Regions from separate parts of the Aquitalea pelogenes genome, predicted to be linked through region 2. Evidence: predicted binding sites of a transcription regulator. Region 2 holds the regulator's gene; the other holds the start of a gene.
What was found. The regulator NrdR, encoded in region 2, represses ribonucleotide reductase genes. The targets are predictions, from matches to a motif close to AAANACNATATATNGTNTTT.
Positions count from the first base shown of each region.

Region 1: the regulator NrdR is predicted to act here: its motif matches at 7,866-7,885, upstream of ACE3SE_RS14530 (ribonucleoside triphosphate reductase).

Region 1 covers NZ_JAYSDA010000018.1:82,506-93,463, forward strand. The annotation lists partial or broken gene ACE3SE_RS14520 (hemagglutinin repeat-containing protein) at 1-5,834, shown strand, start outside; gene ACE3SE_RS14525 (ATP-binding response regulator) at 5,888-7,660, opposite strand; gene ACE3SE_RS14530 (ribonucleoside triphosphate reductase) at 7,925-9,631, shown strand; gene nrdD (anaerobic ribonucleoside-triphosphate reductase) at 9,743-9,919, shown strand; gene ACE3SE_RS14540 (anaerobic ribonucleoside-triphosphate reductase activating protein) at 9,897-10,613, shown strand; gene ACE3SE_RS14545 (hypothetical protein) at 10,652-10,958, opposite strand, start outside.
Region 2 covers NZ_JAYSDA010000008.1:155,461-174,123, reverse strand. The annotation lists gene ACE3SE_RS09160 (hypothetical protein) at 1-112, opposite strand, end outside; gene ACE3SE_RS09155 (alpha/beta fold hydrolase) at 373-1,245, shown strand; gene ACE3SE_RS09150 (HDOD domain-containing protein) at 1,387-2,244, shown strand; gene ACE3SE_RS09145 (carboxypeptidase M32) at 2,313-3,803, opposite strand; gene ACE3SE_RS09140 (hypothetical protein) at 3,889-4,590, opposite strand; gene ribD (bifunctional diaminohydroxyphosphoribosylaminopyrimidine deaminase/5-amino-6-(5-phosphoribosylamino)uracil reductase RibD) at 4,756-5,862, opposite strand; gene nrdR (transcriptional regulator NrdR) at 5,968-6,426, opposite strand; gene glyA (serine hydroxymethyltransferase) at 6,574-7,821, opposite strand; gene ACE3SE_RS09120 (hypothetical protein) at 7,942-9,045, opposite strand; gene yfcF (glutathione transferase) at 9,799-10,437, opposite strand; gene ilvD (dihydroxy-acid dehydratase) at 10,556-12,409, opposite strand; gene lgt (prolipoprotein diacylglyceryl transferase) at 12,608-13,459, shown strand; gene ACE3SE_RS09100 (putative selenate ABC transporter substrate-binding protein) at 13,590-14,438, shown strand; gene ACE3SE_RS09095 (phosphonate ABC transporter ATP-binding protein) at 14,435-15,232, shown strand; gene phnE (phosphonate ABC transporter, permease protein PhnE) at 15,226-16,794, shown strand; gene ACE3SE_RS09085 (ABC transporter substrate-binding protein) at 16,961-17,767, shown strand; gene ACE3SE_RS09080 (amino acid ABC transporter permease) at 17,858-18,595, shown strand; gene ACE3SE_RS09075 (amino acid ABC transporter permease) at 18,592-18,663, shown strand, end outside.

The DNA of each region.
Region 1 (10,958 bases), on a different contig from region 2:
ACAGCGGTACGGTACAGGGTGGTAGGGCAAGCGATAGCAGCCTGAATATCAGCGGTAGCCTGAGCAACAGCGGCAACGGACTGATCAACATGGCCAGCCGGACAGGGGGGGCTGGTACGGTTACCGCCAGTAGCATTGATAACAGCGCCAGCTTGCAGTCTTATGGCGGCCTCAATGTGGTGATGGGCAGTGGCGGGCTGAGCAATAGCGGTACGCTGGTGGCCGATCAGGCCTTGAATATCAGCGGACAGGGGGGCAATCGCTACAATGTAACGGCCAATGGCACCATTCAGGGTGGCAGCCTGAATATCACGGCCGATACGCTCAGTATTGGCAGTGGCAAGGCGGTACAGTCGCAAGGCGACATGAATCTCGATCTGAACAGCCTGAGTTTTGGCAACAGTTCGTCCCGCATTGTTGCGGCACGTAGCGGTAGTGGCACCGGTACGCTGACCCTGCACAACGACCTCAATAACGATGCCGGCATTTATTCCGGTGGCGATTTTGTGGTGAATGCCACCGATATCACGGTGGGTAGCAATGGTGGCATCTCGGCACTGGGCAAGCTCACGCTGAATGCCCGGTGGGATGTGATCAACAGCGGTGCCTTGTATGCCGGAGATACCCTGCAGCTTAATAGTGGCTCGGGCGGCATGATCATCAATAACGGTACTGCCGACGGCCCGCTGGGCAGCATGCGTGCCGGTCGTCTGATCAGCCTGACTGCAAGCATCATCGACAACAGCAGCACCATCGAAAGCCAGGGTGACATCACGCTGAGCGCCCCGATCATTCATAACGACACCTATGGCGGAGACACCCGTTACTGGGGCAGTCCGCAATCAGTTTCCACCAGTTCGGTGTATACGTCGCAGGGCTACAATGGTTGCGGCTGTGTCGACCAGACCGAGTGGACGGACTACAGGAAAACCTGGACGATTCAGCAGACCTATGCCGATGGTGCCACCACGCTCAACAGCAAGCCGCAAATCATCGGCGCCGGGGTGGTCACGCTGCAAAACTTTGACCGGGTGACCAATCTGGCCGGGGTGATTTCGGCAGGCACGCTGAATCTGCAAGGGAACAGCGGGGCCAGCTTTGTCAACGACGACCTGGCACTGCAAAAACGGGGCTACAGCCAAACCTGGCAGCATTACATCAAGTACATTGCGGCTGGCCCGGAAAAGTACATCGACGACCCGGACCATAACAACAGTGGTGCATATGTGTCGCAGTACTATCCGGCGGTGTACTCCAGTGGTGCCGGTATTTACGCCGTCCATGGCATTAATGGCAACAGCTTCTCGCTCAGCAATACCAGCTCGGCTTATGGCAGCCCCAGCAGTGGCACCGGCCCCAATCTGGGTAGTGGTGCCAGCCTCAGCAGCAACGCCGGCAGCGCCAGCGGTGCCAGCGCCGGTAATGTGGTGGTAAGCAGCCAGACCACCGGCAATGCCGCCGCCAGTGCCAGCACCAGCCAAGGCAGCAGCGGCCTGTCAGCTGGCAGTGCCAGCCTGGGTCAGGGGGCGACGCTTTCCGGCAGCATCAGTTTTGGTGGCCTGCATATCTCGCTACCGACAAATCCCAACGGCTATTTCGTACCGGTCAGCCAGCCCGGTGCGCACTATCTGATTGAAACCAACCCGCTGATGGGTGTGGACAACAACGCTACCGGCTCCAATTATCTTCTGAACTTGCTTGGCTTCAACCCGGACACCGCCCAAACGCGTCTGGGCGATGCCAGCTATGAAACCTATCTGATCCAGCAACAGCTGATTGCCCAGACCGGCAATAATCTGCTGAAAGGCTATGCCAGCCAGAATGCGGAAATCCAGAAGCTGATGCAGAACGCCGCCAGCGATGCCAAAACCCTGGGCCTGACCCTGGGGCAGGCTCCCAGCGCCCAGCAACTGGCCAGCCTGAAGCAGGATATCGTGTGGATGGTCAGCACCACGGTGAATGGCCAGAGCGTGCTGGTGCCGCAAGTGTTCCTGGCCCCGGCCACCATCGCCAGCATTCAAAGCGGGGCGGTAATTGCCTCCAGTAACATCAATCTCAAGCTGGATGCGCTCAACAATACCGGCGGCACCATCAGTGGCAGCAAGAGCCTGGATATCAGCAGCAAGGGCGACATCACCAATACCTCCGGCACCATCAGTGGCGGTAACGTCAACCTGGCATCCACCAATGGCAGCATCGTCAACCAGACGCTGACACAGGGAAGTGGCAATGACAAAAACTTTGCCACCAGTATTGGTAAGCAAGCGAGCATCAGCGCCACTGGCAATCTCGGTCTGACGGCTGCCAAAGACATCAGCAATCTGGGTGCGAATGTCAGTGCAGGCGGCAATGCCAGTCTGGCGGCCAAGGGCAATGTCACATTTGACACGCTGCAAGACAAGACTGTCTCCACCACCAGCCAGAGCACCAGTACGGCCTTCAACCGCTCCAGCACCAGCAGTACGGTCACCACGGTAAAGCAGATCAAGTCCGGGCTGAGCGTGGGTGGCAACCTTGATATGGCGGCCGGGAAGGACATCACGCTGGCGGGGACAGATGCCAGCGTGGGCGGCAATGCCAAGCTCGACGCCAAGGGAAGTGTGCAACTGCTGGACCGCACCGACACCACCACTACGCATACGGTGACTAGCCAGAGCGGTCTGGGTGTGGGCGGCGGTCTGTTCGGCACCTCGGTCACCACTACTGATACCAGCAAGGGCAACAGCGTGGGCAGCAGCCTGAAGGTGAAGGGCGATGCCACGCTCAATGCCGGTGCGGACATCACCCTGCGTGGTTCCACGCTGGACGTGGCGGGCAGCGGCAGCCTGAATGCCAGCAATGTACAAGTGCTGGCCGGGCAGAACTATGAAACCCGCCAGGAGCAAACCAATACCACCACTTTCTTCAAGATTGCCGGCCCGTCCACTAGTAGTAAAACCGGTGCCCAAAGCAATGCGGACAGCACCAGCTCGGCCAGCAAGGGTCTGGCCAAGGCCAGTGCCGGCGCAAATGCTTCCGCCAATGCCTCCGGCCAGGCTAGTGCCGGTCTGGCGCTGATGAGCAATACCCAGACCACCAGCACCGACAGCAGTAGCAACAGTGTGGCTTCCAGCCTGCGCATTGGTAAAAACGGCAATATCAATGCTGCGCAGAATATCGATATTGCCGGCTCCACGCTGAAGGCCGGTGGTGATTTGCAACTGAATGCCCAGCAAGTGGATATTCGGGCGGCGGAAAACAAATCCACTCATAGCAGCACCACTACAGAAACCACGGTGGGACTGATGACCAAGGTGTCGGGTGATGCCGATGCCAGCGCCAAGGCCGATGCCAGCGCACAAGCCAAGAAAACTGCCATTGGCACCAAGGCTGCGGCGGCTGCCAGCGCCGATGCCAACGCCAATGGCCAGGCCAACCTGACCCTGCTGGACATCACCGCTACCAAGAACGACAGCAGCACGCTGACGCATAGCGGCAGTGCCGTGAGTGGCGGCAATGTCAGCATCAATGCCGGCAAGCAGCTGGCCTTGACCGGTTCGCAGCTCAGTGCGGACAAGGATATGCAGATCAAGGCCGGACAGGTCGTGGTGGGTACGGTGAAGGATGTCAGCACATCCAGCACCCAGCGCACCGATGTGTCGATCGGGTTGATGGCTTCCAGTAATAACAATGCCAATGCCGGGGCCAGTGTCGATACCGCTACCGTGGTCAATGCCAGCGCCGGGGCTTCGGCATCGGCCAGTTCAAACAACAAGCTGACCCTGCTCAAGGCTGTTACCGGCACTGATAGCAGCCTGGATGTGGTGAACCAGGGTTCGCAAATCAAGGCCGGTGGCAATCTGAAACTGGATGCCGGCAAGCAGCTGGATGTCACCGGTTCCGGCATCGCCGCAGGTGGCAATGCCGACCTCAAGGCGGACAGCCAGCATTTCAATGCGGCACAGGATGTGCATCAGTCCAGCAGCAGTAGCAACACCACTACGGCCGGCCTGTATCTGGATGCCTCCACCGGCGCTAATGCCACAGGCAAGGTAATGGCGGAAACCGGTGCATCGGCCATGGTTGGTGCCGGTTACTACGTCAACAATAGCGGTAGCAGCAGCATGAAAGGCAGCACCACTGCCGTGGTGTCCCAGTTGAGTGCGGGCGGTGACATGAGTCGTACTGCCAGCAAGGATATTGTTGATACCGGTACGGCCATCAGCGCTGGCGGCAATTTCCGTCAGAGCGCCACCACCATCACCAGCAAGGCCGCCAGTGATGCCAGCTACAGCAGTAGCAGCCAGCAAAACTCTGAGGGACGGGTGGGTATGTATGCCGGGGCGTCGGCCTCGGCTACGGTCAGTGGCGGAGCCGCGGCCGATGCGTCGGTTGGTGGCAGCATCAGTGCCAAGCATGACGATGCGCAAAGCACCAGCAATGCCAGCACGGCACGGGTATCCACCATCAAGGTGGGGGGCGACTTCAGCAGTAACTCCAGCCAGGCCACCAGCCTGGAAGGCAGCCGTATCAGCAGCGGTGGTAACGTGGATCTGAAGGCGGGTTCGCTGGATTATCGTGCAGCTCAGAACACCAGCAGCACCACCGGTACGCAGGCCAATGCAGCAGCTTCCTTGCAGGTGAATGTGAATGCCGAACATGTCGTGGGCGGCGAACTGAGCATGGCGGGTGGCGGTGGCAGCAGCCAGTCGCGCAGCAGTACTGCCGTGGTGGGTGGTATCAGCAGCGGTGGTGGCATGAATATCACGGTGAAGGATGATGCCAGCTTTGCCGGCACTGCCTTGTCCAGCAAGGGAGATGTCAATGTGAACGCGGGCGGCAAGGTGAATTTTGCTGCCGCCAACAGCACCAGTCAGGCCACGTCCCGTGATGCCAGTGCCTCGTTCAGTGCCGGTGGTTCCACCGGTGGTGGCGTGGACAACAAGCAAAACAACGGCATGGTTTCAGCAGCGGCCAATTACAGTCAGTCTGACAGCCAGAGCACCAGCAAGACGGCTGCCACGCTGCAAAGCGGCGGTGCCATCACGGTGCGTAGCGGTGGCGACATGAATCTGGAAGGCAGCAAACTCAACAGCAAGGGTGATGCCACGCTGGCTGCCGGTGGTCAGTTGACCATCAGCGCCGCACACGATACGGCCAGCACACAGAAGATTGGTGCCGGGCTGAGTGCTGGTGGCAGTGGTGGCAGCAGCACTGACAAGGGCAAGGAAACCAAGGAGGCATCGGTCAGCGTCGGGTTGTCGGGCGAGTATGGCCAGAGCCAGAAGGACAGCGCTAGCGTGGCCACGCTAAATAGCGGTGGCAAACTCAAGCTGTCTGCCGGTCAGGACATCAAGCTGGAAGGCACGGCACTGAAGGCGGGTGAAACGGTATCAACCCAGGCGGGTGGTCAGGTCATCAAGCAAAAAGCAGTGTCGTCCAGCAGCGGGGTGGACCTGTCTGCTGGAGCCACGGTGACCTTGAAGAAAAAAACCACTAACGATACCGCAGCCAATGACACCACCAAGACGCAGACTGACCGCGACAAGCAGGCTGCCCTGGCCAAGGAAGCGGCCGATGTGGTGAACAAGAAAAAAACCTCTGGCACCAATAGTCTGAGCAATGCCGGTGATGCCATCAGCAAGGCGGCTAATCAGCCGGAAAGCTCCTTGCTGGACAAGGCCAAGAACAGCAAGCTGGGTCAGGCGGCAGACAAGGTGATCACCAAGGGCAAGGAGCTGAAGGACAAGATCCCGGTGCGGGTTGGCGACTTGCAAGGTGGCGGCAGCCTGCAGCTGGAAAACAGCACGTCGGTGGATGTCAGCATCACCCAGGGCAAGGACAAACCGAACTAAGCCGGTTTGGCGCAACGCCACAACCTCGGCCCGCATCCAGGGTCGAGGTTTTTTTATGGCTGACTGTCAGCCAGTAATTCTGCCAGGCAAGCGTACAGTTGCTGCGGACTGACCGGCTTGTGCAACAAGGGCAGGCCGCTGTCACTGGCTTCGCGCAGCCGCGCCGGGGCGGTGTCGCCGGTCAGCAGCAGGGCGGGGATGTCGCGTCCAACTGCCTTGCGGATGGCACGGATGGCATCGGTGCCGCTTTTCTTTTCGCGCAGCCGGTAGTCGCTGATCAGCAAGGCAGGCGTCTGTTGCGCCAGCAAGGGCAGGGCGGCTTCCAGCGATTCTGCTGCCATGCACTGGCAACCCCAGCTTTGCAACAGCATCACCATGCTGCTGCGCACGATGTCATCGTCCTCGATCAGCAACACGGCGGCCCTGGGCAGGGGCTGGCTGATGCTGACTGGCGGCGGGGTTTCTGCGGGTAGCGGGTTGGTCACTGCAATGCGTGGCAGGGCAAGGCGGAACACGCTGCCGCGGCCTGGTCGCGACGCCACCCGCAAGGGGTGTTGCAGCAGCTGGGTGAGGCCGCGCACGATGGCCAGCCCAAGGCCCAGGCCTTTCTTGCGGTCGCGTTCCGGATTGCCCAGCTGATGGAATTCGTCAAAGATTTCTTGCTGTTGCTGCGGGTCTATGCCGATGCCGCTGTCCCATATCTCCAGCAGCAGCTGGTCGCCACGGCGACGGCAGCCCACCAGAATGCCGCCTTGCTGGGTGTAACGGATGGCATTGCTGATGAGGTTGCGCAGGATCAGTTCAATCAGTGACGGGTCCGACAGCACCACCTCGGCCGTGTCACGACTGCGGTAGAACAAGCCCTTGGTGTTGGCCAGCGGTGCCAGCTCCCTTTCCATCTTGTTAAGCAGCGGCTGCAAGGCAAAGGCTTGCAGCTGCGGGGTAATCACCCCGGCATCCACCCGCGAATAATCCAGCAGGCTGTGCAGCATTTCCGCCGAGGCATTGGTAGCGCTCTGGATATGGCCGATCAGCGACTGCTGGTTCTGGTCCAGCTTGGTCTTGCCCAGCACTTCCAGAAACAGCCCCTGTGCGTGGATGGGTTGGCGCAGGTCGTGACTGGCGGCAGCCAGGAATTTCGATTTGGCGATATTGGCCTGCTCGGCCTCTTGCTGGGCGCGCAGTGCCGCGGCCGAAGCCTGACGCAGCCGGTCCACCAGTTCCAGGTTTTCAAAACGCAGCTCGATGGCCCCTTTGGCCGCCTGCGCACTATTGCGTGCCTGCATCAGCAAGGTGGCCAGATACATGATCGCGGCCAGGCCCAGCGCATTGAGCGCCAGTGCATCCGACTGCAAGGACTTGAGCGCAATCATGCCCAGTTCCAGCGTGATGAAGGCGATGAAGGCAGGCAGCACCGGCGACAGGATGGACATGGAATTACCCGCCACGCCGGACAGCACGGCAATGGCCAGAATCCAGCTGGGGGGCGACGCCGGGTTCAGCCCCACCCACATCAGGCTGCCCCAGGCCGCGCCGTCGATGGCGTGCAGTACCACCAGACGCCGCCGCAGCTGCGGCAAGTTGGCTGGCCGGATGGCACGGGCAAGTATGCGGCGGGCGTCGAAGCTGTCCACCAGCTTGGAGGCAATCACCACCACGCACCACAGGGTCAGCCGCAGCGGGTCGGCCTGGTGCTGCAAGGCATAGGCCACCAGCAATACCACCAGAATGCCGGGCAGGACCGAGCTGCCCAGGTTGTTGAGCAAGAGGCGGATCTGTTCGATGCGGACCTTGTCCTGCCTGCCTTGTTGTTCTGTGTTGATCATGTGCGGAAGAAGGTAAACCGTTTGTTTCCGGAAACAGGCACGCAGGGCGCTGCCAGGCTGTGCTTGCAGGCCATTATAGGGCCCAGCCCTATTCAGACTGCCAGTTTACTGATGACGATTATGCCAACATGCCTGCCGCGGCGGCTGGCAGGGCACCACGCTTGATGCGGATCAAGTGTTTTGTCTTGTGTCCGGCATAGCCATAAAAATCTATATATAGTGTTTTGAAAATTTTAATCACTATATATTGTTATGAAAAATACCGTGCTGCTGAATCCGCTTGCCACGCTGGACGAATACCTCAGCCGCGCCGACTGGCGCGTTTCTGCCAATGCCAATCAGGGCTATAGCCTGGGCGGGATGATACTCAATGCCGCCGGCAAGCTCACCGCCAACTACTGGCTGGACGGCATTTATCCGCCGGAGGTGGCGCAGGCCCATCGCGAGGCAGACTTCCACCTGCATGATCTGGACGTGCTGGCAGGCTATTGTGCGGGCTGGTCGCTGCGTCAGCTGCTGCATGAAGGCTTCAACGGCGTGCCGGGCCGGGTGGAATCGGCTCCGCCGCGTCACCTGAGCGCGGCGCTGGGGCAGATGGTGAATTTTCTGGGCACCCTGCAAAACGAATGGGCAGGCGCGCAGGCGTTTTCCAGCGTGGATACCTATCTGGCACCCTTCCTCAAGCGCGACGGGCTGGACGATGCCGCGCTGGAGCAGGCCATGCAGGAATTTGTGTACAACCTGAATGTGCCCTCACGCTGGGGCACGCAAACCCCGTTCACCAACCTGACCTTCGACTGGACCTGCCCGGCCGACCTGGCCCCGCAGATTCCGCTGATTGCCGGAGAGGAAATGCCGTTCTGCTACGGCGACTGCCAGCCGGAAATGGACCGCATCAACCGCGCCTTCCTGCGGGTGATGGGTGCGGGCGATGCGCATGGCCGGGCGTTTACCTTTCCCATTCCCACCTACAACATCACGCCGGATTTCGACTGGGACAGCGCCAACGCCGATTTGCTGTTCGACCTGACCGCCCGCTACGGCCTGCCGTATTTCCAGAACTTCCTTAATTCCGATCTGGAACCGCAAATGGTGCGCTCCATGTGCTGCCGCCTGCAACTGGACCTGCGCGAGCTGCTCAAGCGCGGCAACGGCCTGTTTGGCAGTGCCGAACAAACCGGCTCGCTGGGCGTGGTTACCCTCAACTGCGCGCGGCTGGGCTACCGCTTCCGTGGTGACTGGGACGGCCTGCTGGCCGAAACCGACCGCCTGCTGGCGCTGGCCTGCACCAGCCTGGAAATCAAGCGCCAGCGGGTGCAAGGCTGGATGGACGACGGCCTGTATCCTTACACCAAGCGTTATCTGGGTACGCTGCGCAATCACTTCTCCACCGTGGGGGTGAATGGTATCAACGAGCTGATCCGCAATTACAGCAACGATGCCGACGACATCACCACCGACCACGGCCAGCAACTGGCGCTGCAACTGCTGGACCACATCCGTGCCCGCATGGTGCAGATGCAGGAAGACACCGGCCATCTGTACAACCTGGAGGCCACCCCGGCGGAAGGCACCACCTACCGCTTTGCCCGCGAAGACCGCAAGCGCTACCCGGACATCCTGCAAGCCGGGCCAATCGACAAGCCTTATTACACCAACTCCAGCCAGCTGCCGGTGGGGCATACCGACGACCCCTTTGTCGCCCTGCAGCATCAGGAGCCACTCCAGGCGCGCTACACCGGCGGTACCGTGCTGCACCTGTACATGACCGAGGCGGTCAGCTCGGCCACGGCCTGCAAGCAGCTGGTGCACCGTTCGCTGCAACGCTTCCGCCTGCCTTACATCACGGTAACGCCCACCTTCTCGGTCTGCCCGCAGCACGGTTATCTGAGCGGACATCATGAATTCTGCCCCAAGTGCGACGCCGAACTGCTGGCCCGTACCACGGCAGCCACCGCGCCTTGCTGCTGAAATGCTTGTCGAGGCTGACAAAAGCCTGCCGCAGCCTTGGGCCAGCTGGCCCAAGGGCATCACGCCATTTTGTTAGCCGCGCCTAAACCCCAACCCTCACAGGAGAGCAATATGTCCCATCAAACCGACATCAAACAGGCGGAACAGCTGGACCCGTCCCTGCGCACCCGCTGCGAAGTATGGACCCGCGTCATGGGTTACTTCCGCCCGGTATCCGCCTTCAATACCGGCAAGCAGGGCGAATTTGCCGAGCGCGTGCATTTTGATGAACAGCACCTGCACCACTGAATCCAGCCTGGCGCTGGCCGGTGTCGCCCCGTTTTCCAGTTGCGACTGGCCGGGGCGGCTGGTGGCCACCGTGTTTGTCGCCGGCTGCCCCTGGCGCTGCGGCTATTGCCACAACCCCGGCCTGCAAGCCCGCAGTGCCGGGCAACTGGCCTGGCCAGAAGTGCGCAGCATGCTGGCGGCGCGGGTCGGTTTTCTCGATGGGGTGGTGTTTTCCGGTGGTGAACCCACACTGGCCCCGCAACTGGCGGACTGGATACAGGATGCCCGCCAGCTGGGCCTGGCCATCGGCCTGCACACGGCGGGTATCTATCCGCATCGGCTGGCGGTACTCAAGGGACTGGTGGACTGGATTGGCCTCGACATCAAGGCCGCGCCCGGCGGGGTGGATGCCGTCACCGGCGTGCCTGGCAGCGAAAGCCGCATGTGGCAGGCACTGGATGTTGCGCTGGACATGGTAGCGGACGGTGGAGCCACGCTGGAATGCCGCACCACGCTGGACCCGCGCGTGATGACGGCAGACAGCCTGCACCGGCTTGCGGCAACACTGCAGGTCAGGGGCGTCACCCATGCCGCCTTGCAACAGGGGCGGGATGCCAAAGGCCAGCCATTGTTCGACGCCACACAATGGCCGGGTCAGGCGGTACTGGACGACTGGCAGCGGCGCTTTTGCCAGTTCAGCTGGCGTCACGCCTAGCATTTACGCACTTGGCGTCTGCGCGCTCGCGCCAGACTTCAAGCCGGGCGGGCTGGTCCCTGCCCATCACGCAGCAACTGCCGTGACAGACGACTGTGCAAGCGCTGATGGCAAGCGGCAGCCAGCCCCAGCAATTCGCCATTATCGGCAGAGATGCCCGGCGGCGTGGCTATCTGCTGCGCCAGCGCCTGCAAGGGCGTGGCCGAACTGTTCAGCCCCAGCAAACGGCCATGGGCATGGCGCAAGGGATGGTCCGGCGTGTAATCCAGCGTCAGCAACCAGTGTGAATGCTGCCAGCGCGCACCCTGCGCCAACACAGCCTGCAACACCGCATGGCTCACCTGC
Region 2 (18,663 bases):
TCAGCGTGCGCAAGTCGGCAAAAGCAGCAGCAATGCCGGAATATGGCCCCTGCTGCGGCTTCATCAGCACCGGCAGCGGCTGTTGGTAATGGATGATTTCTACCTGATACATGATGGGCTCCGGTTTAATCTTGCAAGGCCAGTAGCAAACGGCTGCGCAGCTTGGTGGGCGACGTATTGTAAGGGGAGTTCAGATGCTGCCCGAAGCACAGCTTATTGGCTGGACTTCCAGCCGCTGCCTCCCGCATGCAACATATCACCTTTCGAATGTCATGCTGGCCTGCATGCACCATGTCTCTTACGCTTCATGATGAGCCGGCACTGATTTTTCCGTACACTGATGCCCTGCCCATTCCTGCCGACTAGCCTGCCATGCAACCTGTTAAGCCCAGCCGTAGCGAATTCATCACATTGAACCGGCACCACTACCATCTGCGCCACTGGGGCGATCCTGCAGCCCCCTTGCTGGTCATGCTGCATGGCTGGATGGATAGTTCGGCCACTTTCCAGTTTCTGGTGGATGCCCTGCCCGGAAACTGGCATGTGGTGGCACCCGACTGGCGCGGCTTTGGCGACAGCGCCTGGAATACCGGCAGCTATTACTTCCCCGATTACCTGGCCGATCTGGATGCCTTGCTGGAACATCTATCCCCCAATCAGCCCGTACACCTGCTGGGTCACAGCATGGGGGCGATGGTTGCCGGCATTTATGCTGGCGTTAGGCCAGCGCGCATCGCGCGGCTGTCACTGGTGGAAGGCTTTGGCCTGAATGCCACGCGTCCGGCTGAAGCCCCGGGCCGCTATGCCCGCTGGCTGCGCGAACGACAGGAGCCGCCCGTCTTCAATCCCCTGGACAGTCTGGAAAGTGTTGCGGCCAAACTGATTGAACGCAGCCCGAGGCTGGAACAGCCCGCAGCCCTGTGGCTGGCAGCCTCACTGACCCGTTGCAATGAACAGGGCGAGCTGGTTTATCGCGCAGACCCGCGCCATAAAATGGTTAACCCGGTGCTGTACCGGCTGGAAGAAGCCAAGAGTTGCTGGCAGCGCATTACCGCACCAGTGCAATGGGTGATTGGCGGGGCTCACTGGGACCACCCCATGGCCAAAGGGGTGAGAGACACCCTGCCGGAACGTCGCGCCTGCTTTGCCCGCTTGCAGGAAGATGTCATTGCCGATGCTGGCCATATGGTGCAGTGGGAACAGCCGAAGCGCCTGGCGCAGGTCATTCAGTCCTTCCTGCTTTAAGCTGTATCCAGCAACGTTTTCAGACCGGCATCGAACACGCTTGACCAGTGTCAAAATTGGCAAACAAGTGCACAAGATGGGCCTACATTGCATAAGAAGGCTGATAAAATGAACGATAACCCTACACTCTAGTTGCCCAGCATGACGCCCTTGATCAGCACCGACGAACGCGACGAGCTCCTGAAAAACCTGGTTATCCCTCCTCGGCCAGATGTGCTGGACAAGCTGATGGGCTTGCGTCAGGACCCTGATATCACCCTGCAAAAACTGGATGACATCATCAATGAAGACCCGGCGTTGTGCGTGGCCATGCTCAAGGCTGCCAATACGCCCATTCTGGGTCGCGGCCGGCACATCACTTCGGTGCATCAGGCAATCAGCCTGCTGGGTATCAAGAATGTCATCAGCCTGGTAAGCGGCCTGGTATTGCGTACCCGGCTGACGGCGGAAACCCCGCCGGCACTGGAACAGTTCTGGGATGGCACCTTGCAGATTGCCATGATCAGCTCGGCCCTGTGTGACCGCATTGTCCACGTCACCGACGACTGCCGCAGCTTTGCCCTGTTTCACAACTGCGGCATGGCCATCATGCTGATGCGTTTCCCCAGCTACAGCCGCACGCTGCGCCTGGTGGAAATGGCCAGTGATGATCGTGTCGGACTGGTGGAACAGGAACTGCACGGTACCCGTCACGATGTGGTGGGTTATCTGGTGGCCCGCAGCTGGAACATGCCGGAAAACTTTGCCAAAGCCATCCTGATGCAGAATGACGATACGGTGATGGATACCAGCCCGGATGCACCACTGGACCACGATGGCCGCATGATGGTGGCGGTGACCCGCGCAGCACGCCATGTATGGCGCACCCTGACCCCTGGCAAGGAAGATGCCGGCTGGGATGCCCGCAAAGACGAGGTGCTCAATTACCTGGGCATGTCGGATGTGGAATTTGAAGACTGGGTGGATGCCATGCATCAGGAGCTGGCAGTCACGGCATGAATACAGTGCCGCCCCAATAAAAAACCGCGTGTCAGACACGCGGTTTTTTTATTGCTGATGACGAACAATCAGCCCAGGTAGCGGGCTTGCAAATGCGCACGGAAATAGTCCGGATTCAGCGTTTCCCCGCATGCACGGCTTACCAGTTCTGCGGTGGAATAGCGGCTGGCCTGGCTCCAGATGTTCTGCTCCAGCCAGTCAAACACGGCACTCAGCTCACCGGCTGCAATGCGCTGGTCCAGGTCCGGCATACTGCGGCGCATCACGGCAAAGTACTGCGCGGCGTACATCGCACCCAGTGTGTAGCTGGGGAAATAACCGAAACTGCCGTCCGTCCAGTGAATATCCTGCAGGCAGCCTTGACGGTAATTGCCACGGGTGTCCACGCCCAGATAACTTTGCATTTTTTCATCCCACAATGCCGGAATGTCTTCTGGCTCGATATCGCCTTCAATCAGCGCCTTCTCGATTTCATAGCGCAAGATGACATGGGCGGGATAGCACAGCTCGTCGGCATCCACCCGGATGTAACCCGGATGCACCCGGCTGTAGAGCAAGGCCAGGTTTTCCGGTGCAAAGGCCGGCTGCGTGCCCAGATGCTCGCCGATCAACGGTGAAATCAGCGACAGGAAGGCCGGGTTACGGCCCAGTTGCATCTCGAAAGACAGGCTCTGGCTTTCATGGATGCCCATGGAGCGTGCACGCCCTACCGGCAGATGCAGCAAGTCGCGCGGCAAGCCCTGCTCGTAACGGGCATGCCCGGTTTCGTGGATGATGCCCATCAGGCTTTGCATGAAGTCATCTTCCCGGTAACGCGTGGTGATACGCACGTCTTCCGGCACGCCACCGCAGAAGGGATGCACGCTGACATCCAGCCGGCCGGCATCAAAGTCGAAACCCAGCAGACCCATCACAGCCAGGCCCAGTTGACGCTGCTGCTCCACCGGGAAGCTTCCTTGCGGCAGCAGCAGCTTCTCCTGCGCCTGCTTTTCCATGACCTGGGCAATCAGCCCCGGCAGCCAGCTTTTGACCGCAGCAAAGATGCGGTCGATATCGGCGCTTTGCATGCCCGGCTCGTACTTGTTCATCAGGGCATCGTAAGGTGTGCAGCCCTGGGCGGATGCCAGCAATTGTGCTTCCTGACGCGACAGCTTCACCACTTCGCGGAAGTTCTGCAAAAAGCCGGTCCAGTCATTGTTGGCACGCTGTTCACGCCAGGCATGTTCACAACGTGCACCAGCCAGTGCCTGGGCCTCCACCAGTTCGGCCGGCAACAGATTGGCCTGCTGCCACTCCCGGCGCATCTCGCGCAGGCTGGCTTGTTCGAATTCGGTTTTGGCTTCCTGCTCGGCCTGTTGCAGTTCTTGTGCCAGCGCGGGGTCGGTGAGGGTGGCATGCATCAGCACCTCCAGCTCGGCCTGTGCGGCTGCCCGCGCTTCATTGCCCTTGGCGGGCATCATGGTGGCTTGGTCCCAACCGGCGATGGCAGCCAGATGGGCATAACGGTGCAAACGGGTAAACCGGGTCAGCAAGGATGCATAAGCCGAGGATTGCGACATGCAAACTCCAATGAGTGGGCCGTGCAGCACAGCCGCTTGTCAGGCGTGGTCTGCTGCTCCGGCAAGGTTGATGGTATGGCGCTCTTCAGTGCTGGCGGGTGGTATTACCCGGTTGCATCAGGCCTAGCGGTTGGGCAGCCTCTTCGGCAAGGTGAATCCGCTCATGCGCCGGCGGGAATGACAGCCAGTAATAGAAGTACTCCCGCGCCAGCTGGACAAAGGCTTTCTGGTTTTGCGCATCGCTCAGGTGCAGCAGCATGGCATCCACCACCATGCGGAAGCTGTCCGGACGATAAGGTTGGCCCGACAGCAGGAACAACATGGCTTTGAGCAGGTATTCCCGCTCCTGGATGTCCGCTTCGGGCATACCATCTTCAAACAGCTTGCCCAGATAGATTTCCAGCGAGGGCGGGAAGGTATTGAAGCCTTGTTGCTGCATGCGTTCGAGCAGGGATGCCAGCGAATCGGCCATCTCCAGCCGTACATTGCGCGTGGTGAAGCCGGAGCGGGAGGTGATTTCCACCAGCTTTTTGACATCACCAAGCCAGAAATAATAATACTCGCGGGCACAGGTCAGGGCGGTCACCCGGTCTGCCACTTCGGAGTCGTTGACGAAACGCTCCACCACCCGGCGAAAGGATTGGGCGTCCCGCGACACGCCAACCAGCAGCGGCAGCAAGCGGTCCAGCAACTGGCGGCGCTCTTGCAATACCTGCTCGCTGGCCCCCTGGCGCAGGATCAGGCGCAAATAGGCATCCAGTGCCTGTTGCAGGGCTTCCCTGTCCATGGCTGGAAGTGCTGAGGCGTTCTCGGTCATTGGCATGTACTCGCAAGGTCGGCCTGTGCCGCTGCAGTCTTTCGGCGCGCATGTGCGCCGTAAAGACCTGTTTCATTGTGGAACAGGATAAGGGCTTCGGCCAGATGATTTCTCCGCCGGCCTTAGCCCGGTCCTTCAAGGCTGGGCAAACGTCATGTTGATACGGATGTCGGCGCCAACCATGCGCACATCCTGAATCTTCACCTGCTGTTTGTCGGCCAGATCTTCCAGCGCAGGCCAGGCAAACAAGCCCTGTGCCGTACTGCCCACCAGCGCCGGGGCCAGGAACAGGATGGCTTCGTCCACCAGCCCGGCACGCACCAGTGCACCATTCAGCCCGGCACCTGCTTCAATCATGAGTTCATTGACACCACGTTCGGCCAGTCGTTGCATCAGCATGGGCAGATTGGCGTGACCGGCATCTTCGGGCAGCACCATCAGTTCGGCACCGCGCTGCAAATACGGCTGGTGCCGCAGCGGGTCGGCAATGCTGGTCACCAGCAAGGTATTGCCACCGTGGAAAATGCGCCGGTCCGGCGGAGTGACCAGCCGGCTATCCAGCACTACCCGCAGCGGCTGCTGCGACAGAATGAAATCGCGCACGGTCAATTGCGGATTATCCACCAGCACCGTACCGCTGCCGGTCAGGATGGCGCAGCTGCGCGCACGCAGCTTTTGCACATCATGACGGGCGGCAGGGCCGGTAATCCATTGGCTTTTTCCGTTGAGCAATGCCGTTTTGCCATCCAGTGTGGCAGCAGCCTTGAGCGTCACCCACGGACGTTGCCGCTCCACCCGCGACAGAAACCCACGATGAACGCGCCGAGCCTCGGCTTCCAGCAGCCCTGCGGTGGCATCAATGCCGGCAGCACGCAGCATGGCCAGTCCGCGACCGGCAACCTCATGGTAAGGATCCACCATGGCGGCCACCACGCGTACCAGCCCCTCCCGAATCAGCCGTTCGGCACAAGGTGGCGTCCGGCCATGATGACTGCATGGCTCCAGCGTGACATAGGCAGTTGCACCCCGCGGTGAATCACCACGCGCCAGACAGTCCTTGATGGCCTGGATTTCGGCATGATCGCCACCTACTTGCAAGGTGGCACCTTCACCAATTACCTGGCCATCGCGCACCAGTACACAACCTACTCCGGGATTAGGTGCAGCTCGGCGGGTGGCGGACTCGGCCAGGCGTAGCGCCTGTTGCATGAATACATGGTCTTGCGGGGAAAACAACGACATCAACAAGCCTTCCAGCGGAATGAGAATGGCCACGTCTGACTGGCAGGCAGCGGCCGATGGCGTAAGCAAGCAAGCTGACCGGCAATGTAGCGGTCAGGCTGATAGTCAGTGATTGGACTTCTGGATTTCCTTGATGGCGTCGGAGAATTCGGAAATATCCTGAAAACTACGATAGACCGAGGCAAAACGCACATAGGCCACCTTGTCCAGCTTGGCCAGCTCGTTCATCACCATTTCACCGATCTGCCGGCTGGACACTTCGCGCTCACCCAGCTGTAGCAGACGATGGCAGATACGGTCGATGGCATCATCCACCAAGGCGGTGGGAACCGGGCGTTTGTGCAGCGCACGCAAGAAGCTGGTGCGCACTTTCTCGATATCGAATTCGGAGCGATGGCCACCAGACTTGACCACCTGCGGCATGCGCACATCAGCAGTCTCGAATGTCGTGAAGCGCTTTTCGCAAGCCAGGCAACGACGACGACGACGGATGCTGGCTCCGTCTTCACTGACGCGGGAGTCGATGACCTGCGTATCGGCATTGCCACAGAAAGGACATTTCATGACGTGTCAATCCAGTGTGTTTGATATGGTCTGATGGTATCAGCAAAGGCCACACAGGTTAATGCCTGCAATCGTAAAGCAGCGCCTATTTGCTGCAGACAAGAAAAAAGGCAGCTCGTGGGCTGCCTTGTTGATGCATGCTGGCGCTTACTTGGCGTAAACCGGGAAGCGATGGCACAGCGCGGTAGCCTGTTCGGCCACACGTGCAATGGCTGCATCGTCGTTCGGGTTGTCCAGTACGTCGGCCACCAGATTGGCTACCATCACGGCTTCGGCTTCCTTGAAACCGCGGGTGGTGATGGCCGGGGAACCGATACGGATGCCGGAAGTCACGAACGGGCTTTCCGGGTCATTCGGAATAGCGTTCTTGTTGACGGTGATGTGACCACGGCCCAGCAGCGCATCGGCAGCCTTGCCGGTCAGGCCCTTGGGACGCAGGTCCACCAGGAAGACGTGGCTTTCGGTACGGCCAGAGATGATGCGCAGGCCACGCTCGGCCAGGGTACGGGCCATGGCGTCGGCGTTTTTCAGCACTTGTTCCTGATATACCTTGAATTCCGGCTGCAGCGCTTCCTTGAAAGCGATGGCCTTACCGGCAATCACGTGCATCAGCGGGCCGCCCTGCAGGGTCGGGAACACATTGCTGTTGATGCTCTTTTCGAACTCGGCCTTGGCCAGGATGATGCCGCCACGCGGACCACGCAGGGTCTTGTGGGTGGTGGAAGTCACGAAGTCGGCATGCGGCACCGGGTTCGGATATACACCAGCGGCGATCAGACCGGCGTAGTGCGCCATGTCGACCATGAAGTAAGCACCGCACTTCTTGGCGATCTGGCCCATGCGTTCGAAGTCGAAGCGCAGCGCGTAAGCGGATGCACCACCGATGATCAGCTTGGGCTTGGTTTCCATCGCTACGCGTTCCATGTCGTCGTAGTCGATTTCTTCCTTTTCGTTCAGACCGTAGGCCACGATGTTGAACATCTTGCCGGACAGGTTGGCCGGGGAACCGTGAGTCAGGTGACCACCGTGGCCCAGGTTCATGCCCATTACGGTGTCGCCCGGCTTCAGGATGGAGAAGTACACGGCCTGGTTGGCCTGGCTGCCGGAGTGCGGCTGCACGTTGGCATATTCGGCACCGAACAGTTGCTTCACGCGGTCGATCGCCAGTTGCTCGATCACGTCCACGTGTTCACAGCCACCGTAGAAACGCTTGGCCGGGTAGCCTTCAGCGTACTTGTTGGTCAGCTGGGAGCCCTGGGCTTCCATCACTGCGGGGCTGGTATAGTTTTCGGAAGCGATCAGTTCAATATGATCTTCCTGGCGTTGGCACTCGGCCTTGATAGCGGCGGCCAGTTCCGGGTCGAACTTGGCAATCGTCTGGTCAGCTGCAAACATCTTTGACTCTTCCATCAAAGGGTTAACGATGAGGCCATTCTACACGAATCGCCCGGTGGAAAATTTTCACATAAAGCTATTTTGGCAGTATCCGCAAACGCGCTACGCCATGGTTGTCCTTTATTGCCCGCTCAGCTGCGGCAGGTCGTCAGCGGTAAAGAACAGCGGTATTCCGTCACGGTTTTCCGGGTAAACCTCGGCCAGCACATGCACATCGCGAACCCGGCATTCAGCCATCAGTTCGCGGAAATTCGATTCAATCAGTGCCACATTGTCCATGGCAGCCAGCGGCCAGACAAAAGCCTCCCAGTTACGCTCGTCGCCTTCTGCCGACAGGGTGATGTGCAACTCACCGTTGTCATGGGAGGACAGAATGGCCACCGGGTCTTTCGACAGCTCGCGCAGGCGGCGGATCTGACTGCTGGCAAACACCTGCAAGGCCACCTCGAAGCGGGCGAAATTGCCAGCCACCAGGGCCTGCATCACCGGCAAGGGCGGACGGGCAATCGGGAACAGCGTCACTCCATCGGTGTGCAATTGTTCGCCCAGGAATTTCATCAGCGGCATGCCCCAGGCACCGACGGCACCACCCAGCTTTACCGGGACCGCATCGCCTTCCGGCTGGATGGCGACACCCAGCAGGTAGCGCAGGAACACGCCCTCTTCTTTCAGGGTAATGGCGGCACCGTTCAGTGCTTCGCCAACACCATCAGCCGCACTGGTCAGGTCACGGGTCAGGCGGTACAGCCTGGCCGCATCCATCGCCACTACCGTGTCCGGATGCAGCAATTGACCAAACACGCGGACATCGCCATCCGAGCTGATGACACCGTGTTGGCGCAGCAACGCGTTCAAACCGTCTTCATCCGCAATGGCGGCAGGCAGCGTTGCCTGGTTCTTGCTACCGGCCACCAGCACCAGCGGCAAGGCAAACACATGTGCACAGCGCCCGTCCGGCTGCTCGACTGCGGCCCGCAATGCATCCCAGACAATCTTATAAGTGTCCTGTGACGGCACCATCGCCAAAGCGACCGAAATGGAGAGCAATTCGCCACGTTGCAGCATTTGCGCCATGGCATCGCGGATGGCAACAAACCACATCTCACGATCCGCTTCTGTCGTTGCGTTCTGCACCGACAACGCGTTGTGGATCAGCATATTGGTCAGCGATACCTGCGGGTGGTATTGGCGCGGGTCCGGGAGAGTGAGAAGCGGCTGCGACATCTTGTCATCCTGCTGAAATCGGGAAAGGCGATATTGTCGCACAGTCAGCCGCTGACGGCTCACCAAGCAAGCGCTTGACTTTCAATTTAAAACATAAGAATGTGCTAATTTGCGACAAAAATGGATGTTTTTTCGTTTTCCGAAAATTCAGATGTTGACACTCGCACACGGCATCTGGATAATCCGTACTCGTTGAGATGCAGCAATTGCTTCTTGATAGTTTCTCCTCTATTTCTCCTTTGTAGACTTGGCGCGGGCCTCACGGCACCGCGCATTTTTTTGCCTACTCGCACCAAACCCCCTTCAAGCAATGCTGTAACATAATGTTATTAAAGATTTTTTACGAAACAGCATAAGAAATCCGCCCTGCCACAAGAACAGCCCAAGCTGCAACATCCCCCACAACAGCCCTCCGGAACGCCGTCAGCACGCTATCGCTGGACAGCCCGATTCATGCCAATGGGAAATGTTCGAATGTGATTAATTGCAGCGCAATTAACACTTATATATTGTATACAAGTTCAAATTGTGACAAAAAAGAAAAACCGAACATGCGGAAATGTTCGGTCTTGCAGGAAGAGCAAGAAGACGTAGCGCCAGAACACGCTACCAATCAGGGAATCCGGTGCGCTTGCGTGACCGGAAATGATGTGACTTGGCGCCGAATTTTAAGTTCACCGCCCAAGAAAAATCTTATCCTGGATCAAACAGGGTTGTGGCAAATACCCGACAGTTTTACTTGGTCTTCACCACTCATGACAAGGCAGGCCGTGACAGACCCAGCCAGGCCTGCACGGATGGCCGTTGCCATTGCAAGGCAGCGTAATCCGCCAGTCGCTGCGGCATGGGGTCGCCATTCAGGCGCAAACGGTTGAGCATCAGTGCCAGATCGACATCGACAATGCTCCACTCTCCAAACAGGCAGTCCGAACCCGGCGGCAGGATCTGCTCGGCCACGCGTAGCAATTTGTGCGCCGCGCGCTGCGCAGCGTCCGACAAGGGGCGTGCGATTGGCCGGTAGAACACCACCAGCGTGTCACGCTCCTCACGCAGAGGCAGCAGATCGCTGCGCAGCCAGGCCTGGATTTGCCGCGCCCGCGCCCGGTCCTGTGCTGACTGGGGATAGAGCGCAGGGTCGGGAAACAACTCTTCCAGATATTCGGTAATGGCCGAGGACTCGCTCAGCACGAAATCGCCATGCTGCAAGGCAGGCACACGTGCAGTCAGCGAACTGAGCGCATAAGCCGGTGCATGATTGGCCCCGCTGTTCAGATCCAGTGTCGACAGGGTGAAGGGCAACTGCTTCTCCTGCAACGCCACATACACCGACATGGCATAGGGACTGCAATACTGGGCGTCGACGGTCAGGTGCAGTTTGGTCGTACAGGTCATCAGTGACTCACTTTCTACGGTTCAATCAGTCAGGGTTGCCCTTGATTACGCAGGCAGGGACAAGCAAAAAAAACGGCAGCCGCAGCTGCCGTTGTTACCGATTCAGCGGGCAGCCCGCTTATTTTTCCACCTGGGTCACATCACGCACCGCACCGGTATCGGCGCTGGTGGTCATGGCCGCGTAGGCACGCAGGGCGGCGCTGACCGGGCGCTGGCGATCCACCGGTTTCCAGGCGTCACGGCCGCGTGCTTCCATGGCGGCGCGTCGGGCAGCCAGTGCCTCGTCGCTGATGGCCAGACGAATACCGCGGTTGGGGATGTCGATCTCGATGGTGTCACCCTCTTCCACCAGACCAATTGCACCGCCTTCGGCTGCTTCTGGCGATACGTGGCCGATGGACAGGCCGGAAGTACCACCGGAGAAACGGCCATCGGTCAGCAGCGCGCAAGCCTTGCCCAAGCCCTTGGACTTGAGATAGCTGGTGGGGTAAAGCATTTCCTGCATGCCGGGGCCGCCCTTGGGGCCTTCGTAGCGGATGACCACCACGTCGCCAGCCACAATCTTGTCGTCCAGGATGGCAGCAACAGCGTCGTCCTGACTTTCAAAGATACGGGCGCGGCCGGTGAACTTGAGGATGGAATCATCCACACCAGCGGTTTTCACGATGCAGCCACGCTCGGCGATATTGCCGTACAGCACGGCCAGGCCACCATCCTGCGAGTAGGCATTGGCCTTGTCGCGGATGCAGCCACCGGCACGGTCGTCATCCACATTCGGATAGCGCATGGATTGCGAGAAAGCGATGGTGGTGGGCACGCCGCCCGGTGCAGCGCGGTAGAATCGGCGGGCTTCGCTGTCTTCACCATGGCGCATGATGTCCCAGGCTTCCAGACCCTCGGCCAGCGTCTTGCTGTGGATGGTCGGCACATCGCGGTGGATCAGGCCGGCACGGTCCAGTTCGGACAGGATGGCCACCACGCCACCAGCGCGGTGCACGTCTTCCATATGATATTTCTGCGTGGCCGGGGCCACCTTGGACAGGCAGGGAACCGAACGCGAGATGCGGTCGATGTCGGCCATCTTGAAGTCGACACCAGCTTCGCTGGCAGCAGCCAGCAGGTGCAGCACGGTATTGGTGGAGCCGCCCATGGCCACGTCCAGGCTCATGGCGTTTTCAAAAGCCTGCTTGGTGCCGATGGCACGCGGCAGCACGCTGGCGTCGTCCTGTTCGTAATAACGCTTGGTAATGTCAACGATCAGGCGACCGGCACGCAGGAACAGTTCCTTGCGGTCGGCATGGGTAGCCACCAGACTGCCGTTGCCCGGCAGCGACAGGCCCAGTGCCTCGGTCAGACAGTTCATCGAATTGGCGGTGAACATGCCGGAGCAAGAGCCGCAAGTCGGACAGGCCGAACGCTCAACGCGCTCCACGTCTTCATTGGAAATGGCGCTGTTGGCGGCTTCCACCATGGCGTCCACCAGGTCGAGCTTGCGGATGTCGTTGCCCCATTGCACCTTGCCCGCTTCCATCGGGCCACCGGAAACAAAAATCACCGGAATGTTCAGGCGCATCGCGGCCATCAGCATGCCGGGAGTAATCTTGTCGCAGTTGGAGATGCACACCAGTGCGTCGGCACAGTGGGCATTCACCATGTATTCCACGCTGTCGGCAATCAGGTCGCGGCTGGGCAGGCTGTACAGCATGCCGCCGTGGCCCATGGCGATGCCGTCGTCGATGGCGATGGTGTTGAATTCCTTGGCCACACCGCCGGCGCGTTCGATTTCACGTGCAACCAGCTGCCCCATATTGTGCAGGTGGACATGGCCGGGCACGAACTGGGTAAAGCTGTTGGCAATGGCGATGATGGGCTTGCCAAAATCCTCGTCTTTCATGCCGGTAGCACGCCACAGGGCACGGGCACCCGCCATGTTGCGACCGGCGGTGGAGGTTTTGGAACGGTATTGGGGCATGTCTTGTTTCCTTGATGATCAGATGCTTGCAGAGCGCATTGCCACTGACCGCGCCTGTGTTGCAGGCAGGTCTGCCCTCTCCGGGGTGCCGCGGGATCGGGCTGGCCGCAATCTGTCATGGTAATGACAGGACGCGGCGGAACGCATTCCGTATAATTTCGTCCATATTCTTTTACCGCAAACGCACCCACCTGACAAATGATCGTTCATCCGCAGTTCGACCCCGTTGCCATTCACCTGGGCCCGCTGGCCATTCACTGGTATGGCCTGATGTACCTGCTGGGCTTTGGCCTGTTCCTGCTTCTGGGCAATGTCCGTATCCGCCAGGGCCATGCTTTCCTTACTTCCAAGCTGCTGGACGACTTGCTGATGTATGGCGTGCTTGGCGTGGTGATTGGCGGACGCCTGGGGGAAGTGCTGTTTTACGAGCCCGGCTACTACTTCAGCCATCCGGCGGAAATCTTCATGGTATGGAAGGGTGGCATGTCCTTCCATGGCGGTTTCCTGGGTGTGCTGGTAGGCATGGCCTTGTTTGCCCGCAAGCAGCAGCGTAGCTTCTGGGAGCTGACCGACTTCATCGCCCCGCTGGTGCCGCTTGGTCTGGCCGCCGGGCGTATCGGCAACTTCATCAATGGCGAGCTGTGGGGCCGGGTAGCCAGTCCCGATCTGCCATGGGCCATGCTGTTCCCCCAGGCGCGGGCCAATGATCTGGTCGAAGGTCAGACTTCGTCCGACCTGCTGAACATGCTGATGCAGTACGGGGCACTGCCGCGTCACCCTTCCCAGCTGTATGAATTTTTGCTGGAAGGCATCGCCCTGTTTGCCGTGCTGTGGATTTACAGCAGCAAGCCGCGCGCGCGCGGGCAGGTGTCGGCGGTATTCCTGATCGGTTATGGTCTGGCGCGCTTCATCAGCGAGTTTTTCCGCAATCCGGATGCCGGCATCTTCGGCCACTCCTACATCATCAGCATGGGTCAGTGGCTGAGCCTGCCGATGATTGTCATTGGCGTGGTGTTGCTGGTCTTGTTCGGCAAACGCCAGCAGCGCTAGGCTATACTTGGCTCTGGCAGCCTTTTGCCTGCCACTGCGGTTTATCAATAAAGCCAGTCATGAAGCCAATCATCGACTGGCTTTTATTTGTCCTGCGGCCTTTTGCCCGCACAGATAAGGAATACCAGGCATGAAAACCCTCAAGCTCTCGCTGGCCACCGCCTTGCTGGCCATCTCTGCACTGGCCTCGGCCGAAGAGGCGGTACTGAAAGTCTCCGCCATTCCGGATGAAGCCCCGACCGAGTTGCAGCGCAAGTTTGCCCCGCTAGGCCAGTATCTGGAAAAGCAGCTGGGAATGAAGGTGCAGTTTGTGCCGGTGACCGACTATGCCGCCGTGGTGACCGCGCTCAATAGCGACAAGATCGACATGGCCTGGCTGGGCGGCTTTACCTTTGTGCAGGCCAGCCTGCATGGCAAGGTGGTGCCGCTGGTACAGCGTGAGGAGGACAGCAGGTTTACCTCCAAATTCATCGTCAATGCCGCCGTGGGCGCCAAGTCGCTGAAAGACCTGAAAGGCAAGAGCTTTGCCTTCGGCTCGGCCTCTTCCACCTCCGGCCACCTGATGCCGCGCTACTTCCTGCAAAAGGAAGGCATCAAACCGGAAACCTTCTTCAAGAATGTGGCTTATTCCGGCGCGCATGACGCCACCGTGGCCTGGGTGGCTTCCGGCAAGGTGGACGCCGGTGCGCTCAATGCCTCGGTATGGGACAAGCTGGTGGAAAGCGGCAAAGTGGACAGCAGCAAGGTGAAACTGCTGGCCACCAGCCCGGCCTTCTACGACTACAACTGGACAGTGCGCGGCAATCTGGACAAGAAACTGCAAGAACGCATCAGCGCCGCCTTCCTCAAGCTGGACCCGAAAAATCCGCAGGACAAGGCCATTCTGGACTTGCAACGCGCCAGCCGTTTCATTCCCACCAAGGCGGATAACTACAAGGGCATCGAGTCCGCAGCTGAAGCGGCAGGCCTGCTCAAGTGAGCCTGCTGTTTGACAACGCCAGCCTGGAACTGGCTGGCAGCAACATTCTGCGTGACATCCGGCTGGAGCTGGCCAGCGGCGAACAGGCGGCCTTGATCGGCCCTTCCGGGGCGGGCAAAACCTCGCTGTTGCTGCTGGCAGCCACCCGCTACCGCCCAAGCAGCGGCAGCATGACAGTGCTGGGCGACAACCCCTGGCATTTGTCGGCACGCTGGCTGCGCCGTTTGCGCAGCCGCATCGGCATGGTTTACCAGTCGCCGCCGCTCCCCGCCCGGCAAAGGGTGATCCACGCGGTGGCAGCCGGACGGCTGGGGCAATCCGGCGCACTGACCGGGCTGCGCCGCCTGTTGTGGCCTGATGATGGCGCCGCCATTCAGGATTGCCTGCAACAGGTCGATCTGGCCGACAAACTGTGGCAACGCTGCGACCAGCTTTCCGGCGGCCAGCGCCAGCGGGTCGGCATTGCCCGCGTGTTGTATCAACAACCCCGGCTGCTGCTGGCTGACGAACCGGTTTCGGCACTGGACCCCAGGCTGGCCGAAGACACCATCCGCCTGCTGCAAAGCTCCGCCTCCGCCAGTGGGGCAAGCCTGCTGGTGAGCCTGCATTCGGTAGAGCTGGCACTGGCCTATTTCCCGCGCATCATCGGTGTGCGTGATGGCCAGATCATGTTCGACCTACCACGCGAGCAGGTACATCCCGGCGTGGTCAGCGCTCTGTATGCCGGAGAAAGAATGCGTGAACAGGTGGCTGACAGCCCGGCAGAAACCCTCCCCCCCGGACTACGATGCTGAAACCCCACCCGCGCGACCCGGCACGCTGGCCGCGGCTGTTCACCCTGCTGCTGTGCCTGGCCTTGCTGGCACCCAGCTTCAGCCTGACCCAGTTCAATCCGGCCACGCTGGCCAACCCGGATAGCTGGCACACCATGGCCGGTTTTGTTGCCGGTTTCTTTCCGCTATCCACCCAGGGCAGTTTTCTGCTGGATGTGGCACGCGAAACCATCACCACGCTGGCCAGTGCCACGGCCGGTATTGCCTTGGCAATGCTGCTGGGCGCACCGCTGGCGTTTGTCACCACACGGGCACTGGAGCGCCATGTGCTGGCGGCTGAAACAGCTTCTGCCAGCATGCTGCTGTTCAAATCCGCAGTGCGCGGTGTCATGGTCATCCTGCGCGGTATTCCGGAAATCGTCTGGGCACTGCTGTTTGTCCGGGCTGCGGGCTTGGGCAGCCTGCCGGCGGTGCTGGCCATCGGCCTGGCCTACGGCGGCATGCTGGGCAAGGTGTATGCCGAGATTCTGGAATCCCAGCCGCGCGAGCTGGCCACTGCCCTGCACTTGCAAGGCGCAAGCCGCTGGCAATGCCTGCTGTACGGCTTGTGGCCGCAAGCCCTGCCCGAGCTGGTGAGCTATAGCGTCTACCGCTGGGAATGCGCGATACGCGCCTCGGCGGTAATGGGTTTTGTCGGTGCCGGCGGGGTGGGCCAGTTGCTGGACACCAGCCTGAAAATGCTCAATGGCGGCGAGGTCAGCACCCTGTTACTGGTGTTCCTGCTGCTGGTGGGCCTGAGCGAAGGCATCAGCCTGTGCTCACGTCATGCGCTGGAACGTGCGCGTGGTGGGCTTTACCTGCTGGGCGGCGGCGTGCTGGCCGTAGTGGCCAGCGTGCTGTGGCTGCTGCCGGGCTGGCGCGACAGTGGCTTCGATCTTTCCGCCATCCCGCGTTTCATCCATGACTTTTTCCCGCCGGATAGCGACATGCTGGCCGAGCTGGTACACGGCACGCTGGAAACACTGGCCATGTCGGCACTGGGCACGGTGCTGGCTTTTGTCGTCGCAGCGGTGCTGGCGATGCCGGCCGCCGGGCGCTTTGGCAGTCTGCTCAAACTGGCCAGCCGCCTGTTGCTTAACCTGCTGCGCGGGGTGCCGGATTTGCTGTGGGCGTCGATAGCCGTACTGGCTGTCGGGCTGGGCCCAGCCGCCGGGGTGCTGGCACTGGCCTTGCACACCGCTGGCGTGCTGGGGCGGCTGTTTGCCGAGACGCTGGAAAATGCGGATCACACGCCAGAACTCGCCCTGCGCCAGTCGGGTGTCAGCCAAGTACTGGCCTTTGCCTACGGCCTGCTACCGACAGTATTCAGCCAATGGGTGGCCTATACCCTGTACCGCTGGGAAAACAATATCCGCATCGCCACGGTGCTGGGCATCGTCGGTGCCGGCGGACTGGGGCAGCAGCTTTATCTGGCCTTGTCGCTGTTCCAACAGCACAAGGCAGCCAGCCTGATCATTGCCATGCTGCTGTTGTCCTGGCTGGTGGAGCAGCTAAGCCGGGCCTGGCGACAGCATATGGCGTGAACAACTGGCCGCTACCTGCCCCACTCTAATTATTCCAAATTATGATAAAAAATTCGTTTTTAATCGTTTTACCTTCTTAACAGTCCAGCCTAGCATGGAGGCCATTCACAGCAGCACCTACCGGTACTGACTGTCATTGTCATCTCACTCCACAAGAGGCTTAGCCATGAAAACCCCTTCCCTGCTACTGGCGCTCACCCTGCTGGGCACTGCCGGCCATGCCCTGGCCGACCGTCTGGACGATATCAAGAAAGCTGGCGTACTGCGCGTGGCCGCCTTCGACAGCAACCCGCCGTTTGGTTTTCTGGATGCCAAAACCCACCAGATCAGCGGGCTGGATGTTGAAGTGGCCCAGGCCATTGCCAGCAAACTGAAAGTAAAACTGGAACTGGTGCCCACCAATCCGGCCAACCGCATTCCGCTGTTGGTGGCTGGCAAGGCCGACCTGGTTGCCGCCAACTTCACCGTGACCGAAGAACGCAAGAAGCAGGTGGACTTCAGCCTGCCCTACTTTGCTTCCGGTCAGCAGTTCATTGCCCGCAAAGGCAGCCTGAGCAAGCCGGAACAGCTGGCAGGCCTGCGTGTGGGCGTGGACAAGGGCACCACCCAGGAAATCTACCTGCGTGAGAAATACAGCAAGACCACCGTGGTGGCCTACGATGACACCCCGCTGGCCTTCACTGCACTGCGCAATGGCAATGTGCAGGCCATTTCGCAAGATGGCTCCAAGCTGGCCGCCCTGCTGGCCAATGCCCCGGACAAGGCCAAGTACGAGCTGGCTCCGTTCACCCTCACCCGCGAATACCAGGCCATCGGCCTGCCCAAGGGCGAGGCGCGCCTGACCAAGGTGGTAAACGAAACGCTGCTGGAACTGGAGAAATCCGGCCAGGCCCGCAAGATTTACGACCGCTGGTTCGGCCCCAGCACCAAGGCCCCGCTGCCGCGTGATTTCAAGATCGGCGACGCCGTCTGATTCTTGATGGCTACCTCAACCGGCCTGCGCCTCATCCGCACAGGCCGGTTTTCTGCATTGTCAAACTCCACTTGTTGAAAGAAGAAGCCGATGACACCGCCTTCCTGGCTGGGACAGGGCTGGCTGGCGCCGCATTATCTGGGCTGGCTGCTGCATGGCGCAGCCATGACTGCCGCACTGGCACTGTGTGTCAGCCTGGCGGCCACCTTGCTGGGCATCTTGCTGTGCGCAGCACAGGATAGCCCGCTGCGGGCGCTGCACTGGCCGGCCCGACTGTTTTGCAGCCTGCATCGCAATACGCCGCTGCTGGTACAGGTGTTGCTATGGTATTTCGGTGCCGGTGGCTTGCTGCCGGATGCTGCCATGCAATGGCTGAACACCCCGCATCAATGGACATTGCCGCTGGGCTTCAGCCTGGGCTGGCCGTCCTTTGAATGGCTGGCCGCCTGGCTGGCACTAACGTTGTATTCGGCCAGCTTCATCAGTGCCGAACTGGCCGCCGGGCTGAATACCGTGGCACGCGGGCAAAAGCTGGCGGCACGGGCGCTGGGCATGAATGAATGGCAGATTTTCCGTTTCATCGTGCTGCCGCAAGCCTTGCGGGTCATCCGCCAGCCGCTGCTGGGGCAGTACACGGCCGTGATCAAGAATACTTCGCTGACCATGGCCATTGGCGTGGCCGAACTGTCCTATACCTCGCGCCAGGTGGAAAGCGAAACCCTGCTGGCCTTTCAGGGCTTTGCCGTCGCCACCCTGCTATACCTGCTGCTGGTGATCGGCACCCAGCTGGCAGGCAGCCGCCAAGCCAACGGAGCACCTGACGCATGATGCTGACCCTGTTGCAAGACAATCTGGACTATCTGCTGTGGGGCAATCTGGCACAGGGGCAGCCGGGC